Regions from separate parts of the Pseudarthrobacter equi genome, predicted to be linked through region 3. Evidence: riboswitches for the same ligand, from Rfam matches in the RefSeq annotation. Region 3 holds a riboswitch; each other region holds the start of a gene.

Region 1 (4,203 bases), 1.4 Mb from region 3:
GTCCGGCACGCGCCGCCGATGTGGTCCGGTCGCTGGTGGATTACCTCGCCCCGGTGCTGGACGAACAGGGTGAGCTGACACTCGCCCGGCAAAGCGTGGAGGACATCATTGCCCGCGGCACGGGCTCGGCTGAGCAGCGCCAGGTGCGGGAAAAGGCACTGGCCGGCCAGCCCGAGGACTTCGGCTTCGGCGCAGTGGTGAAGCACGCGGTCAGGGTGACCATGCGCGACGCCCTGGATCCTTCGGAAGTGGACACCGTTCCCGAACTGCTGCGGGTGCGGCAGTCCTAGACCGCACTGCCGGGCGGGTCGCCGTCACAACCAGGCAGGGCCCGCCGCCGGCGACGCCGTCCGTGTCCGGATCAGCGCCGCCGCAGCGGGAGCACCCTAGATCTGCTTGAGGGCCTGTTCCAGGTCTCCGATGAGGTCTTCGGCGTCCTCCAGCCCAACGGACAGGCGCACCACGCCGTCGGTCAGGCCGATCGCGGCCCTGCCCTCCGGGCCCATGGCCCGGTGCGTGGTGGTGGCCGGGTGGGTGATGAGGGACTTGGAGTCGCCCAGGTTGTTGGAGATGTCGATGACCCGCAGCGCGTCCAGCAGTGCGAACGCGGCCTCCTTGCCCGTGCGGCCGCCGGACGGTGCCAGTTCGAGCGTCAGCACCGTGCCGCCGGCCTTCATCTGCTTGGCCGCGAGCCCGTACTGCGGGTGGGACTTCAGGAGCGGGTACTTCACCCAGCTGACGGCGGGCTGCTGCTCCAACCATTCCGCGAGCCGCAGCGCCGTGGCCGAGGAGTGGCTGACGCGCAGTCCCATGGTCTCCAGGCCCTTGGCGAGCACCCAGGCGTTGAACGCGGACAGGGCGGGCCCGGTATGGCGCATCAGTTGCTTCACGGGACCGTCAATGAATTCCTTGGTACCCAGGATGGCCCCGCCCAGCACCCGGCCCTGGCCATCGATGTGTTTGGTGCCGGAGTACACAATCACGTCCGCCCCCAGCTGGCCGCAGCGCTGCAGCAGCGGAGTGGCGAAGACGTTGTCCACCACCACCGTGGCACCCGCCGCGTGCGCAAGTTCGCTGACCGCCGCGATGTCCACGATTTCCTGCATGGGATTGGAAGGAGACTCGAAGAAGACAGCGGTGGTGGGCTCGGACAGGGCGGACCGCCACTGGTCCAGGTCAGGGCCGTCGACGAACACGGTCTCCACGCCCCACCGCGGCAGGATTTCGTTGAGGATCACGAAGCAGGAGCCGAACAGCGAGCGGGCAGCCACCACCCGGTCCCCGGCAGCCAGCAGCGCGCCGAGGGCCGTGAAGACGGCGGACATGCCGGACGCCGTCGCAAAGCATGCCTCGGTGCCCTCCAGCAGGCGGAGGCGTTCCTGGAACGTGGCCACCGAGGGGTTGCCGTAGCGGGAGTAGACGAAGCGTTCGTCTTCGCCGGTGAAGGCGCGTTCGGCAGCGGCGGCGGACTCGTACACGAACCCGGAGTTGAGGAAAATCGCCTCGGACGTTTCCTGGAAGTTGGTGCGGTCCAGCCCCCCGCGGACGGCCTGGGTGTCAGGGCTCCAGCCGGCGGCATCTTCGTTGAAGGTCACTTAGTTCTTTCCGAGGTTGGTGGGCAGGCCGCGGTTCTTCCAGCCGTTGACGGTGCGTTCGCCGTAACGGTCCGGTTCGCCTTCGAAGCCTTCCAGGACGTTGTAGGAGATGAAGCCCGCCCGGGTTGCCGCCGTAGCCGCCGCAATGGAGCGCTGCCCGGAGCGGCACAGGAACAGCAGCTCGGTGCCGCGGTTCTCCGGGCCCTGCTGCTCAAGGTCGGTTATGAATTCCGGGTTGGGAATGCCGCCCGGAAACGTCCACTGGATGAACAGAGGATCGTTGTCCGTGGCCTTGGTGTCCGGGATGCCAATGTGCGCCCATTCGCCCTCAGTGCGGACATCCACCAGGATGGCGCCCTGCTCCAGTTTGGCCCAGGCCTCCTGGGGTGTCAGGTCTCCTGCGTAGCTCATGCGTGGCCCTCGCCGTCGAATTCGGGTTCTTCAGTGGCGGATTCCAGGTGGTCCACAGCGGTGGCGACGGCGGCGTCCGCGGAGGCGATGGCTGCCGGGAGCACCACGGCCTGGGCCACGATGACGCTGCTGCCGTTGAAGGTCACTGCCGGGCTGCCGTGCAGCACGTACCCTTCCGCCAGGGCAGCCGAGATCCGCTCGCAAAAGGCGCGGTCGTCCGGGCCGCTGATCAGGCGGTAGGACAATTTCTCTTCAGGGACAGGTGCGTCAGACATGACGGATCTCCTTCTCTCACGCTTGCAGCTCGAATCGGTCGATATGCCGAGTATTCACCTGAGGCACCCCGCCGTGGAAGGAGGGTTGCCGACCGGCCAGTCAGGGCTTGGCGCCGGTACTCATTACTCCCCAAAAACGTAACACCTGCCGCCGGGAGCCGCACCGCCGCCGTCGTCATCTTCCGTAACTGAACCGGAAACACAGGGTCACAGGCGTGCCGGGCGCTTTCCGGGCAGCGCCCGACGGCGGCATTGCCGCAGGTGGGCGGGTTTTACGCTGCTTCCTGCATGCATTCCCGGCGGGCTTCGACCGATAAAGTACAGGTGGGGCCGCTGCCCCATCAGGTCTTCGGCACCGGGGGGTTCCATGAGCATGCGTACATCCGCGCGACGACGCACCAAACCTTCGGTCCAATCGTTCCGCGCGGGCGCGTCGAGGGTGTGGACATTCCTTGCCGTTGTGCTTCTGGCAGCGTGTGCCGTGGTGCTGCCCGCAGGCGCCGCCAGCGCCGCCGACCTTAACCCGGACGAGGGAAAACCCCTGCTGGGCGCGGTGCTGGAGTGGGGTGAAGATTCCGCTGCCGGTTTCGCCGAACGGCTTGGAGCATCTCCCGCCGCCTACGGCCACGACCTCGCCCTGCCGTACCGCCCCTCGGAGCAGAACAACCTCCGGGGCTTCCTGGAGCAGGCGTCACTCCAGGGTTCGCATGCGATGTTCACTGTGAAGCCCACTGTGCCGCTCGACCAGATTGATGACGCTGCCGCAGCGTCCTTTGCCGCGGAAGTGCGGCGGCTGACATCGGGTTTCACCGGGCAGGTGCTGATCCGTTTTGCCCCGGATATGAATGCCAGCTGGGTGGAATGGGGCCAGCAACCCGGCGCGTACCGGGACGCCTTCCGTGCGGTGTCCGCGGCGTTCAAGAAGTCCGACGGCGGTCCGCTGATGGTGTGGGAGCCGTACCTTGGCAAGGACTATCCCTTCGCCCGGAGCCGGAACGCGGCAGCACCCGGCAGCGGGGGTTTCGCATTGCTCGACACCAACGGTGACGGAACCTGGGACGGGGCGGACAGCGCCTACGGACCGTACTACCCCGGCGACGACGCCGTGGACTGGGTGGGCCTGACCGCCTTCCACGACGATACGGCCGGCGGGGCGGCGGTGAACACGGTACCCAGGGCGGGCGAGCTGCGGGAGATGCTCACAGCCTCCGGCGGGGAAAACTTCTACAGGGACTATTCAGCCGGGCGCGGCAAGCCGTTCGTGCTGCAGACCGCCGCGTTCTACAGCCCGTCCTCCGGAGGCGCCTCCGAAGTGGACGTCAAGGCCGGCTGGTTCGACCAGGTGGTGGGGGCCGCCACGTCCGCCGAGTTCCAGAAGACTGCGCTGGTGGTGTGGGACGAACGGACCAGCACCCGGGACACTGGAGTGGCGAGCATCAGTTGGCTGCTGACCGGCAACTCTGCCGTGGCCGAGGCTGCCCACGCGCGGCTGAAGGATTCGTCAATGGTCACCGGACCCGTCACGGAAGTAGGCACAGGCGGCAGCTATGTCCGGGCCAACACCCTGACGGGCGCCGCAGCCTGGACAGTGGGCGCGGCGCTGATCCTCCTGCTGGTGGCACTGTGGCAGGTTCCCCGCAGGGTGAACGCCGCTACCGCCTGGGGCTACGCCGACCCCTCCAAGCGGGATTCCCGGGTGGACCTGCTCCGCGGCATGGCCATCGTCTTCGTGGTGGTCAACCACTTGGGCATGACATCGCTGTTCCAGCTGCTGACCCAGGAGGCAGTTGGCTTCGTCAGCGGCGCAGAACTGTTCGTGCTGTTCTCCGGGCTGGTGGTGGGCATGGTCTACGGCCCCCGGGTGCGCGAGGACTTCGGCACCGTGCTGGACCTGACGTCCCGCCGCGCCGGCAAGCTGTACC
Region 2 (4,203 bases), 2.0 Mb from region 3:
GCAGCTCAAGTTTCCGTGCAACCGGGCCGGAGCCGTTCACGGAGCCGCAGAACACCACGATCTTCTGGTCCGTGCCCTCAACCTGCGCCAGGCGTTTGTCCGAACCGGGGCCGAAATCCTCCTCCACGCGCCCGCGGTCCACCACCAGTGCTCCCGGGACTGCCCCGGTGCTGTTGCGTCCGGCGTCGCTGCGGACGTCAACCAGCAATGCACCGCCGGCAATCAGTTGGGCGGCTTCTGCGGCCGTGACGAGCTGGGTGTCTGTTTCGGTTTCAGTGGTCATGACTTTTCCTTCTCGTGTGTGGATGGTGATGGGACAAACTTCAGGCCAGGCCCCACTCGGCAGCCAGCAGTTCGTAGGAGCGCACGCGGTGCCGGTGGTTGTGGGCGATGGTGGTGATCAACAGTTCCTGGGCGCCCGTGGCGTGCTGCAGGTCGCGTAATTGGTCCGCCACCTGCGCCGCGCCGCCCACGAACCGCGTTTCCACCCGGTCCCGGATGAGGTCCGGAGCCCCGGTTTCGGGTGCGGCTGCCTGCGCATCCAGGCGGCCGCCGTCACTGGGTGCGGGGTAGGGGATGGCGCCGTGGCCGGTGCGGATGCTGTGCACCCAGGCGGCATAACCGGCACCAAGGGTGCGGGCGGTCTGCCCGTCATCGGCCACCAGGACGTCCGCGGAGACGGTGACGTATGGCTCCGCCAGCGCGGCCGACGGCTTGAAATGGGCCCGGTACTCGGCCACCGAATCCAGCACGGTGGCGGGGGAGACGTGGTAGTTCGCCCCGAACGGCAGGCCGAGCTTCCCGGCCAGGCGGGCGCTGGGACCGGCCGTTGAACCATGGATCCAGAACTGGGGCGTGGTGCCCCGCGCCGGAGTGACAGTGATTTCCTCGCCGTGCCGGGTCCGGAAGCCGCCGGTGAAGAACCCGATCACGTCCTGGACGTCGCTTTCGAAGTTGTCCGCGTCGCCGGGTTCGCGGCCCAGGAGTTCGGCCTGGAGGCGGAACTTCCGCGGGAGGACGGAATTGAAGAGCCGCCGGGCCGCCGGGACCAGGAGCCCGTCCACCACCCGGGCTCCCTCGTCCGGTTGCGCCGGAGCGCCCGCGCCGGCTGAGCCCGCATGAAGCGCGGTGCCGTCCGCACCAGCACCAGCACCGCCCGCACCCGCGCCGGAGCCGTAAACGGCGGAGGCGGGCTCCGCCGTCGTCCGTCCTGCACCCGTCGAATCCGCGGCCGGCGTGCTGGGCTGTCCTGACCGTCCGAACCCCAGGTCCAGCCGGTCCGGGTACACGGCCGCGAGCGTGCCGAGATTCTCCGCCACCTGCAGAGGCCGGTAGTTACCCAGGATGGTGGCGGCCGTGCCCACGCGGATGGTCCGGGTAGCCGCGGCAACCAGGGCGGAGAGCACGTGCGGGGCGGAACCGGCGACGCCGGGGTTCAGGTGGTGCTCGGCCAGCCAGAAGCGGTGGTAGCCAAGGCCCTCGGCCGCTACAGCAAGGTCAATGCTGTTGCGCAGCGCGTTACCGGCCGACTGCCCGGCAGGGACTGGACTGAGATCGAGTACTGACAGGGGGACAGCGGAAGCGGTAGGCATGGCATGACCCTACGAGCCTGCCCACCCGGTCCCAAGCGGCCCTGTCACCGGGCTAAACCCGGGGAAACAGGCCGTCACGGAGCCCGCTTCCGGGTGTGGGCCGAAGAGCCCAGATGACGCCAAAAACCGCTGTTTGACGCGGGATTTCCTGCGTTGACGCCGCGCGACAACCGCGTTTGTCAACGCATTGGACCGGCTCCTACATTCAAGCCATAGGTCAAGAGTCAGCACGCCAAGGACCGGCTGGTGCTGCGGCAACCCTCAGGCATTTTGTGGCGGGGTGCTCCGGAAACAGACCTGGCCGCCCCGCGGCAAGTGAATGTCGTCCCGGCCGCCCTGCGGCCCTGAAGAAGGAAACCATGGCTTCAACACCTGTACCTGAACTGCGCTCCAAAATAGTGGCGCTCGAGCTCGATGGCGACGGCGCCCACCCGGCTGCGTGGCGCCGCGCCGCCCACCTTCCCGGCGCCCTGCTGGGCGGCGGCCGGATACGGGAAACCGTGCAGGCCGCGGACATCGCAGGCTTCCACCTGGCCACCTTCCGCGATTCCCGCGTACTGGATGCCGGCAGCACCGGCATCGCGGGCCGGATCGACGCCGTGCAGCGCGCGGCCTTCGCGGCTCCGCTGACCCGCTCCCTCGGCCTGGTTCCCGAAGCGGGAACGCTGTTTACCGAGCCGTTCCATGTGGCCACGCAGTTGGCCAGCCTGGACTACTCCTCCCACGGCCGGGCCGGCTGGCTGGTCAGCGCCGCCAACGAACCCGCCGAGGCACAGTCCGTGGGCCGCGAGGCACTCGCCGAAGCCGATGTCCTGGCCGAGGCAGCGGACGTGGTGGAGGCCGGCCGCCGGCTCTGGGATTCCTGGGAGGACGGCGCTGTCATCCGGGACGCAGCCACCGGCCGTTACCTGGACCGGGATAAGCTCCACTACGCCGACTTTGACGGTGACAGATTCTCCGTGAAGGGCCCGTCCATCATTCCCCGCCCGCTGCAGGGCCAGCTGGTGGTCTTCGCACCGGCGGACCTGATCCCCGCCGTCGAAGCGGATGTGGCGCTCGCCGCCGCCGGTTCCGTTGACGGACTGGCGGCCGCGGCGACTGCGGCAGCAGCGGCCGGAACCCCGCGCACCCTGGTGGAGCTCGACGTCGTCCTCGACTCCCGTGGCCAGGCCGCGGCGGAGCGCCTCGCGGAGCTTGATGCGTACGAACCCTGGCAGGGCGGCGCCAGGTACGTCGGCAGTGCGGCAGGGCTCGTCGAGCTGCTGGTCGAGCTGTTCCGGGCAGCCGACGGCGTCCGGCTCCACCCCGCCGTCCTGGACGTTGACCTGCCCGAACTGGCCGCCCAGGTGCTGCCGGAACTGCGCCGTGCCGGTGTGGCCGCACCGCGCACCGGAACCACCCTCCGCGAAACCTTCGGCCTTCCCCGCCCCGCCAACCGCTACGCCGCGGCCTGAAAGAGAGCATCATGAGCACCCACCACCGCCCCGCCGGCAACGGCCAGATCCAGTTCGGCGTCTTCTTCCAGGGCGTCAACCACACCACCGTCTGGAAGACTCCGGAGAGCGGGTCCCAAACGGACTTCGAATCCTTCCGCCGGGTGGCCCAGACGGCGGAGCGCGGCCTCTTCTCCGCGTTCTTCCTCGGCGAGGGACTGCGCCTGCGCGAGCACCTGGGCCGCATCCACGACCTCGACGTCGCCGGCCGCCCCGATGCCCAGACAGCCCTCGCGGCCCTGGCCGCCGTCACCACCAACATCGGCCTGGTGGCCACCCAGAACACCACCTACAACGATCCCGCAGACCTGGCGCACCGCCTGGCCAGCCTGGACCTGCTCTCCGGCGGGCGGGCGGCCTGGAACATCGTCACCACGGACAACGCCTGGACCGGTGCCAACTTCCGGCGCGGCGGGTTCCTCAAGCACGAGGACCGCTACATCCGGGCCGAGGCCTTCGTCCAGACAGCCAAAGCGATCTGGGATTCCTGGGCCGACGGCGCAATCGCCGGGTCCCGGGATGCCGGGCGCTGGCTAGAAGAAGGCAGCATCACACCCGTCCGGCGCACGGACGCAAGTTTCGACGTCGACATCACCGGCCGCCTGCCGCGCTCCTCACAGCACCATCCGGTGCTCTTCCAGGCCGGCGACTCGGCGGACGGGCGGGACTTCGCCGTCCGGAACGCCGACGTGATCTTCTCCCGGCACGCCGAGCTCGAGGACGCCAAAAGGTTCCGCGAGGACATCGTGGCGCGCACCCTCAAGGCTGGCCGACCCGCCGACGACGTGAAGATCTTCCCCGGCCAGGAGTTCATCCTTGGCGCCACCGAGGCCGAGGCGGAGGAGAAGCACCAATGGGTCCGCGAACAGCAGGTGGGCCCCGAGACGTCCATCGCGTATCTGGAACAGTTCTGGGGCCGGACCCTCACCGATTACGACCCCGACGGTCCGCTTCCCGAAACGGACCCCGTCGTGGACGTCACCAACCCCACCCGCGGCAACGCCTTCCACGGCGCAAGCGCCAAGGAACTCGCGGCCCAGTGGCGCGCGGAGGCCAAGGACAAGGGCCAGTCCATCCGCCAGTTCGTCGCCGCACGCTCCCGGCTCAACGGCCGCGGC
Region 3 (4,203 bases):
ATCCCGGCGAGTTCCTGGCCAACTACACGCACCTTGATTTCCCGGTCATCATCAGCCGGACCGCCGACCTGGAGGCGTCAGGCATCGACGCCCGCTCCGATGACGGGTTGTCGGCCCGGCTGGACAGTGACGCCGTTGCCGGGCTCAGGGCACACCTGGGCGGCAAGGTCACCGTAATGCTGGGGCACTCCGGCGTCGGTAAATCAACCATGGTGAACGCCCTGACCGGCGCTGAACGGGCCACCGGCGGCGTGAACGCGGTAACGGGACGGGGACGGCACACGTCGTCGTCGGCCCTTGCCCTGCGCCTGGCCGACGCCCCTCCCGGCAGCTGGATCATCGACACCCCAGGCATCCGGTCATTTGGCCTTGCCCATGTGGATCCGGACCGGATCCTGAGGTCGTTCCCGGATCTTTCGCCGGGCACTGATGATTGCGAACGCGGCTGCAAGCACACCGCCACTGCCGTCAACTGCGGGCTCGACGCCTGGGTGGCCGGCGGACACGCAGGACCCACCGGCGAAGCACGCCTGGCTTCGCTCCGCCGGCTCCTGGGCGCGGATCCCAGGATGGAAGCCCAGGAGGCCAAGGAGCTCGGCACCATCAGCTGACAGCGCCAACCGGCACGGCCGACCTCCCGGCAGAACCGGCGCCAGACGGTAGTTTGGAACCATGATCCAACCCGCTTCGACCTATAACGACGACCTGCGGCTGGCCCATGTCCTGGCCGATTCCGTGGATGACCAGACCATGAGCCGCTTCAAGGCGCAGGACCTCCACGTGGAGACCAAGCCAGACCTGACGCCTGTCACCGATGCGGACAAGGCCGCCGAGGAAGCCATCCGCGGCCAGCTCTCACGCTCCCGGCCACGCGACGCCGTGCTGGGTGAAGAGTTCGGCAGCACCGGCCACGGCTCCCGGCGGTGGATCATCGATCCCATCGACGGCACCAAGAACTTCGTCCGCGGTGTTCCCGTCTGGGCCACGCTCATCGCCCTGGTTGATGAGGGCGAGCCGGTAGTGGGCGTCGTCAGCGCACCCGCCCTGGGAAAGCGGTGGTGGGCCGCCAAAGGCATGGGGGCCTACATGGGCCGTTCCCTTGCGTCGGCCACCCGGCTCCGGGTCTCGGACGTTTCTACCCTGTCCGACGCTTCGCTGTCCTATTCCAGCCTGGGTGGCTGGAAGGAACGCGGCAACCTTGACGACTTCCTGGGCCTGACTGAGGACGTCTGGCGCACGCGCGCCTACGGCGATTTCTGGTCCTACTGCATGGTGGCCGAAGGGTCCGTGGACATCGCCTGCGAGCCCGAACTGAACCTCTATGACATGGCCGCCCTCGTGCCCATCGTGGTGGAGGCCGGCGGCCGTTTCACCTCCCTCGAAGGCGAGGACGGCCCATTCGGCGGGAACGCCCTGGCCACCAATTCCATCCTGCACACCGAAGTGCTGCACCGGCTGAACCCCGGCCTGGACGACCTGCTGTAGGCCGGCCTCCTCCCGAACAATCGACCGCGGGCGCCTCCGAAAGGTGGCGCCCGCCGTCGTAATCTTCGAAGAAAGTCCCGTTTCCGGGCCGCACGTAACAAAACCCTTAACAATCCTCCCGGCTTCAGACGGGGCCGCCGGATGTTCTAAGGTTTTATCCAGGTCACGAGTGCCAGCGCTAAACCCCGGTTTGCTGGCCGGCAACCCTCCATTCGCGGTGGGGTGCCCCGGGTGACGACCAGGCCGGTCCGGAGCGGATGCGGCAAGCGCGGATTCCAGCACTGCCGGAGTCCTGTCCTGAAGTGAGGTCTCCATGACTACTGCCGTCGACTCCCCCATTACCGCCATCGCGGCCGAAAACGTCCCTGACGAACGCCTGGCCGCCGCCGGACGTCCGCTTTCAGCGGTTACCGGCGCTGAAATCCTGGCCCCGTTGATCTCAGGTGGCCACGTCCGCTACGCCAACCTCGACTACGGGGCGTCCGCCCCGGCCCTGACCGTGGTGTCGGCCTACCTCAACGAGATCCTGCCGTTCTACGCCAGCGTCCACCGCGGCGCCGGCTACGCTTCGCAGATCAGCACGTCCGTTTACGAGAACGCGCGCAACATCGTCCGCGAGTTCGTCGGCGGACGCCCCGACGATTCCGTCATCTTCACCAGGAACACCACCGATTCCCTTAACCTCCTGGCAGGTTGCCTGCCCACCACGGACGGGCGCCCCGCAGGGGATGTCCTCTACCTGGACATCGAACACCATGCCAACCTGCTGCCGTGGCAGGGTGTCCCCCACCGGAGCATCGTTGCGGCCGACACGATCGCCGGGACCATCGATTCGGTGCGCGCCGAGCTTGAGCAGGGCGGCGTCAGCCTGCTGGCCGTCACCGGCGCCTCCAACGTCACCGGCGAAATCCTTCCCATCCGTGAGCTCGCCGCCCTCGCCCACCGGTACGGTGCCCGCATCGTGGTGGACGCGGCCCAGCTGGCGCCGCACCGCCGCGTCGACATCAGCGCCGACGACGTCGACTACCTTGCCTTCTCCGGGCACAAGCTCTACGCACCCTTTGGCGCCGGCGTCCTGGTGGGCCGCCCGGACTGGCTCGACGCTGGTACCCCGCACCTTGCCGGCGGCGGCGCCGTCAAGGAAGCAAGGCTCGACGGCGTCAGCTGGGCCACTGGCCCGGCCCGCCATGAGGGCGGCTCCCCGAACGTGCTGGGCGCCGCTACCCTGGCGCGGGCAACACAGGTTATCGCGGGCCTGGACCAGGACCGCTGGCACGCCCACGAGTCGGCCATCCGTTCCTACCTGGTGGAAGGCCTGCAGGCGATCGACGGCGTCACGGTGCACCAGATCTTCAAGGACACCGATCCTGACAAAGACACCATCGGGGTAGTGAACTTCTCGGTGGCGGGTTACGACGCCGGCCTGGTAGCCGCGTACCTGTCCGCCGAGCACGGTGTGGGACTCCGTGATGGCCGTTTCTGCGCCCACCCGCTGCTGAAGCGCCTCGGCCTGCCATCGGGATCGCTGCGGGCAAGCTTCGGAGTCGGCTCCCGGCTCGAAGATGCCCAGCGGCTCCTCGCAGGCATTGAAAAGCTCCGCCGGGACGGGCTCGGCTGGGACTACGTAGTGGATGCCGGACGATGGGTGCCGGCCAACGACACCAGGACCTACCCCCACTGGGCACCGAACACCCCGGGAACTGCCGGCGCAGCTCCCTGCCTCGACGACTGACGGCCAGAAGCCCGCACCCGGGTGCATGCGGTAAATTCGGACGGTACCCGCAGGGAATCAGCTGAAGGAGGCCGTACGTGGTTCGGGGTGGGCCCAAACTCGATCACGGGCGGCGCCGTGAGCTCGGCCAGAGCTTCCAGGACGGCGGCAAGCACTATGACAGGGTCCGTCCGGGGTACCCGGCGGAATCCGCGCAGTGGCTGGTGCCCGCGGGCGCCCATGATGCGCTCGACGTCGGTGCCGGGACGGGAAAATTTACCGACCTGCTGCTGGCGCTGGGATTGTCCGTAACCGCCGTCGACCCGTCCGCGGACATGCTCGCGCAACTGTCCGGCCAATACCCGGCCGTTGCAGCCCTGCGCGGCACTGCCGAGGCCACCGGGCTCGAGGACTCAAGTTTCGACGTCGTCAGCGTTGCCCAGGCCTGGCACTGGTGCGACGCCCTCGCGGCCAGCACGGAACTGGCCAGGGTCCTCCGCCCGCAGGGAACGCTGGGACTGGTGTGGAACCAGCTGGACACCTCAGTGCCGTGGGTGCACCGGCTTTCCCGCATCATGCATGCCGGGGACGTCTACAAGCCCGGACAGCGGCCGCTGGTAGGCCCCGAATTCGAGGGCCTCGAAGGTCACGTGACCCGTTGGCAGGATCCTGTCACGCCGGCCGACCTGATGGAACTGACCAAATCCCGGAGCTATTACCTGCGGGCCAATGAACAGACCCGTGCCAAGGTCCTGGCCAACCTCACCTGGTACCTCCACGAACATCTGGGGCACGCCGAGGGTGAAGAACTCAGCCTGCCGTACCTGACGTTGTCCTGGCGCGCCGTCCGCGCGTGACACGCGGATCCCGGCCGCGTCCCGCCAACGGGTAGGCTTGAACTGTGAAGACCAGCGCGCCCTCCTCCTCCATTGAGGACTACGTCAAGGTGGTCTATTCGTTCACTGAATGGCAGGACAAGCCCATCACGTCCTCGCAGCTGGCGCAGC
Region 4 (4,203 bases), 1.2 Mb from region 3:
TCTCGCCGGGGGAGTGGATTCGCCGGGAAACGGATTCGGCCGCTATCAGCAGGTGACGCCGTTGTCACAAGCTGATAGCGGCCGAAGCTGGTGCGGACAGGCGTCCGCGTCTGTGGTCCGGTGTGCAACCGGACCACAGGTGGAGGGTCAGAGGGTGACGGCTCCATTGGCGGTTTCGAACGTGACGGACAGGATGCCGGGGGTGCCGTGCGGGGCCACCCATTCGACAGCCACGTCCTCCAGCGGCTTCTCCACCGGCTCGCCCAGCCATTCGGTGACCCGCGAAGCGGAGCCGGCGATGGTCAGGCAGCTCATCTTGAGGCTGCTGTCATAGGCGTTGGACGGGTGCAGCGACGGGTCGCCTTGCCACTTGAGCATGTACGGGACCTGGGGGTCGGCGATGAGTCCCAGGATGCCGATCTGCTTCCACACCAGTTCCCGGCCGTCCGGGAACTTGCGGTTGCCGTTGACGGCCGCGCGGCCCAGGCGCTCCTCGAACGGGGCGAGGTCGTCCACTTCGACGCACCAGCCCATCCAGCCGCCGCCCGCCGCGGAACGGGCCCGTACGGCCTGTCCAAAGGGAGCCTTGTCCGAGGCGGGGTGGTCAAGGACCTCCACCACTTCGAGGTACTTGTGGCCCGCGAGCGGGATGATCATATTCCGGGTTCCGAACCGGGGATGTACCCCGCCTTTCACTGCCTCAACGCCGAGGGCAGATGCAATTCGTTCGGTAGTGGCCGCGAGGCCATCGTGTTCACAGGCGTAAGAGACGTGATCCATGCGCATGCCAACATCTTGGCACTTTGTGATCGGGCTCTCAGCTTAGGGTTGCCTTACTCGAAATTTCCATTTTCTTGGGGATCAGTTTTCCGCCCTGCCGGCAGCCGCGGAGACCATGTTCGTCACAATCCTGTCCGCCGCCGCCAAGGTGTTCCTACACTGGGCGCAGGTCATGAGTGCCAGCGCCAAGCCCCGGCTCGCTGGCCGGCAACCCTCCATCCGCGGTGGGGTGCCCCGGGTGAGGACCTGGTTGTCCGGCAACGGCCGGGCGGCAAGCGCGGCCCGCGGTGCTCACAGCATGCCGGGCCCATGTCAAAGGAGCCTTGAATGTCCAACGGTTGGTCCTTCGAAACCCGCCAGATCCACGCCGGCCAGGAGCCCGATGGCGCCACCGGCGCCCGGGCCCTGCCCATCTACCAGACCACCTCGTTTGTGTTCCCCAGCGCCGAAAGCGCGGCCAACCGGTTCGCCCTGGCGGAACTGGCCCCCATCTACACCCGCATCGGCAACCCCACCCAGGAGGCCGTGGAGCAGCGCATCGCCAGCCTCGAAGGGGGACTCGGCGCCCTGCTGCTCAGCTCCGGCCAGGCCGCGGAGACCTTCGCCATCCTGAACATCGCAGAGGCGGGCGACCACATCGTGGCCAGCCCCAGCCTGTACGGCGGAACCTACAACCTGTTCGCCCACACGCTGAAGAAGTTCGGCATCACCGTGACGTTCGTGGCTGACCCGGACAACCTGGACCAGTGGCGGGACGCCGTGCAGCCCAACACCAAGCTGTTCTTCGGCGAGGTGGTCTCCAACCCGCGCCAGGACGTCCTGGACATCGAAGGCATCTCCGGGGTGGCGCACCAGGCCGGCGTGCCCCTCATCGTGGACAACACCCTCTCCACGCCGTACCTGATCCGTCCCCTGGAATGGGGCGCCGACATCGTGGTCCACTCGGCCACCAAGTACCTCGGCGGGCACGGAGCGGCGATCGCCGGCGTCATCGTCGACTCAGGCAAGTTCGATTTCAGCAAGGACCCGGAACGGTTCCCGGGCTTCAACACCCCGGACCCCACCTACAACGGCCTGGTCTACGGCAGGGACCTCGGGGAAAACGGCCTCCTCGGCGCAAACCTGTCCTACATCCTCAAGGCGCGCGTCCAGCTCCTGCGGGACCTCGGCTCGGCCGTCTCGCCGTTCAACGCCTTCCTGATCGCCCAGGGCCTGGAGACGCTGAGCCTGCGCGTGGAACGCCACGTGGCCAACGCCACCGAGGTGGCCCGCTGGCTGGAACGCCGGGACGACGTCGAATCCGTCGCCTACGCAGGCCTGCCGTCCAGCCCCTGGTACGAGCGCGGCCGCAAGTACGGGCCCAAGGGGACGGGCGCCGTCGTCGCCTTCAACCTTGCCGGGGGAGCCGAAGCGGGGCAGCGGTTCGTCGACGCCCTGGAACTGCACTCGCACGTCGCCAACATCGGCGACGTCCGGTCCCTGGTGATCCACCCTGCCTCCACCACCCACAGCCAGCTGACGCCGGAACAGCAGGCGGTAGCGGGCGTGACCCCCGGCCTGGTGCGGCTGTCGGTGGGCATCGAGCACATCGATGACATCCTGGCAGACCTTGAGGCGGGCTTCCGGGCCGCCAAGGGCGCGGCCGGCTAAGCCAAAGACGTACGACGGCGGGAGGCCGGCCAGGCGGCCGGCCTCCCTTTCCGCCGGTCAGCCGTCCGGGAAAGGCAGCGCGGACCGCCAAGTCACAACCAGTCACATGCTTGGCCATCAGCGGGGGGTGTTTCGTACACTCGAACCAGGTCATGAGTGCCAGTGACAGCCCCGGCTTGCTGGCCGGCAACCCTCCTTCCGCGGCGGGGTGCCCCGGGTGAAGACCTGGCCTGCCGGTAAACGACGGCGGGCAAGCGCGTAGAAGAGGTCTTGCCATGACGGTTACCGTCGCCCGTACAACCGCACCCGAACACGGAATTGTCCGCTATGCCTCCATCGGTGGCCTGCAGCTCGAGGGCGGTGGATTCCTGCCGGACGTCACCCTGGCGTACGAAACGTGGGGGACCCTGAACGCCGATGGCAGCAACGCCATCCTGGTGGAGCACGCCCTGACCGGCAGCACGCATGTGACCCGCGGGGACACCGACGAGGAAGGCTGGTGGGAACACCTGGCCGGGCCCGGCGCCCCCGTGGACACTGACCGCTTCTTCGTGGTCTCCATCAACATTGTGGGCGGCTGCTACGGCTCCACCGGGCCGTCCTCGCCCGGCCCCGACGGCAAGCCCTGGGGTTCCAGGTTCCCCCTGGTGACGCTCCGGGACAGCACGGAAGCTGAAGCCCGCCTGGCGGACCAGCTGGGCATCAGGAGCTGGTACGCGGTGCTGGGCGGCTCCATGGGCGGCGCCCGGGCCCTGGAATGGGCCGTCACGTTCCCCGAACGGGTGCAGCGCTGTGCCGTCATCTCGGTGGGAGCCGCCAGCACGGCCGAACAGATAGCGTTCGCCCAGGCGCAGACCCTGGCCATCCGCCAGGACCCGAACTTCAACGACGGCGACTACTACGGCGGTCCCTGCCCCGAGGACGGCCTGGCGCTCGCCCGCCGCATTGCCCACATCACCTACCGGTCGGCCGCCGAGCTGGAGTACCGCTTCGGCCGTGAAGCCCAGGCTTCGGAGTCGCCGCTGCAGGGCGGGGTCCTTGCCGGCAGGGGCCGGTACCAGGTGGAGAGCTACCTGGACCACCAGGGCAGCAAGCTGGTCCGGCGCTTCGATGCGAACAGCTATATCGCCCTCACCGAGGCGCTCATGAGCCACGACGTTTGCCGTGGCCGGGGAAGCCTGGCCGATACCCTCGCCCGGACCAGTGCCCGGTTCTTCGTGGCGGCCGTGGAATCGGACCGGCTCTACTTCCCGTCCCAGTCACACGAGCTGGCCCAGGCACTGCCTGGCGACGTCGAGGTCCACCTCATCCAGGCGCCCATCGGCCACGATGGCTTCCTGACCGAAATCGGCCAGCTGGGCGCCCAGCTCCGGGCGGAGTTCCTGGCCTAGCAGCGCGGCCCGCACATGAAACAGAGGCTTGTCCGCGGATCCGAACCCTTAAGGGGCAGGTGGCGCGAACAAGCCTCTGATTGATGATCCCGGGGACGTGATGGCGCCCGGAGGCCCTTAGAGGCTTTCTGCGGCGCAGGCTAGCCGTTCATGATTTCGCTGCGGCGGGCCATGTAGTCCTCCATGGACATTTCGCCGTTGCTGTACTTCTGGTCCAGTTCCGCGAGTTTCCGGGCCCGGAATCCCTGCGGGGCCGACGGCGGCGGGGGAGTGGCAGGTGCTGCCGGCTGTTCCGGCGCGGGGTACCCGGGCTGCTGCTGGCCGGGCTGGGGCTGGTTGTAGGGAGGCTGGCTGAACTGCTGCTCCCCGTACGGCGGCTGAC

What was found. A riboswitch is a leader RNA that binds a small molecule or an ion and turns the genes downstream of it on or off. The one in region 3 is predicted to bind S-adenosylmethionine.
Region 1: linked by a shared signal. The riboswitch ahead of BLT71_RS20085 (DUF1737 domain-containing protein) and the one ahead of BLT71_RS13745 (aminotransferase class V-fold PLP-dependent enzyme) in region 3 are both predicted to bind S-adenosylmethionine.
Region 2: linked by a shared signal. The riboswitch ahead of BLT71_RS02770 (LLM class flavin-dependent oxidoreductase) and the one ahead of BLT71_RS13745 (aminotransferase class V-fold PLP-dependent enzyme) in region 3 are both predicted to bind S-adenosylmethionine.
Region 4: linked by a shared signal. The riboswitch ahead of metX (homoserine O-acetyltransferase MetX) and the one ahead of BLT71_RS13745 (aminotransferase class V-fold PLP-dependent enzyme) in region 3 are both predicted to bind S-adenosylmethionine.

Annotation. Positions count from the first base shown of each region.
Region 1 covers NZ_LT629779.1:4,423,307-4,427,509, reverse strand. The annotation lists gene BLT71_RS20100 (glutamate--cysteine ligase 2) at 1-290, shown strand, start outside; gene BLT71_RS20095 (O-succinylhomoserine sulfhydrylase) at 387-1,595, opposite strand; gene BLT71_RS20090 (rhodanese-like domain-containing protein) at 1,596-2,006, opposite strand; gene BLT71_RS20085 (DUF1737 domain-containing protein) at 2,003-2,281, opposite strand; SAM riboswitch class IV at 2,295-2,409, opposite strand; gene opgC (OpgC domain-containing protein) at 2,649-4,203, shown strand, end outside.
Region 2 covers NZ_LT629779.1:617,304-621,506, forward strand. The annotation lists gene BLT71_RS02760 (rhodanese-like domain-containing protein) at 1-283, opposite strand, end outside; gene BLT71_RS02765 (LLM class flavin-dependent oxidoreductase) at 324-1,592, opposite strand; SAM riboswitch class IV at 1,808-1,916, shown strand; gene BLT71_RS02770 (LLM class flavin-dependent oxidoreductase) at 1,952-3,046, shown strand; gene BLT71_RS02775 (NtaA/DmoA family FMN-dependent monooxygenase) at 3,058-4,203, shown strand, end outside.
Region 3 covers NZ_LT629779.1:3,045,428-3,049,630, forward strand. The annotation lists gene rsgA (ribosome small subunit-dependent GTPase A) at 1-611, shown strand, start outside; gene hisN (histidinol-phosphatase) at 673-1,485, shown strand; SAM riboswitch class IV at 1,647-1,760, shown strand; gene BLT71_RS13745 (aminotransferase class V-fold PLP-dependent enzyme) at 1,799-3,217, shown strand; gene BLT71_RS13750 (class I SAM-dependent methyltransferase) at 3,295-4,053, shown strand; gene BLT71_RS13755 (metal-dependent transcriptional regulator) at 4,098-4,203, shown strand, end outside.
Region 4 covers NZ_LT629779.1:1,835,801-1,840,003, forward strand. The annotation lists gene BLT71_RS08245 (VOC family protein) at 148-786, opposite strand; SAM riboswitch class IV at 949-1,064, shown strand; gene BLT71_RS08250 (bifunctional o-acetylhomoserine/o-acetylserine sulfhydrylase) at 1,108-2,430, shown strand; SAM riboswitch class IV at 2,579-2,693, shown strand; gene metX (homoserine O-acetyltransferase MetX) at 2,706-3,821, shown strand; gene BLT71_RS08260 (hypothetical protein) at 3,962-4,203, opposite strand, start outside.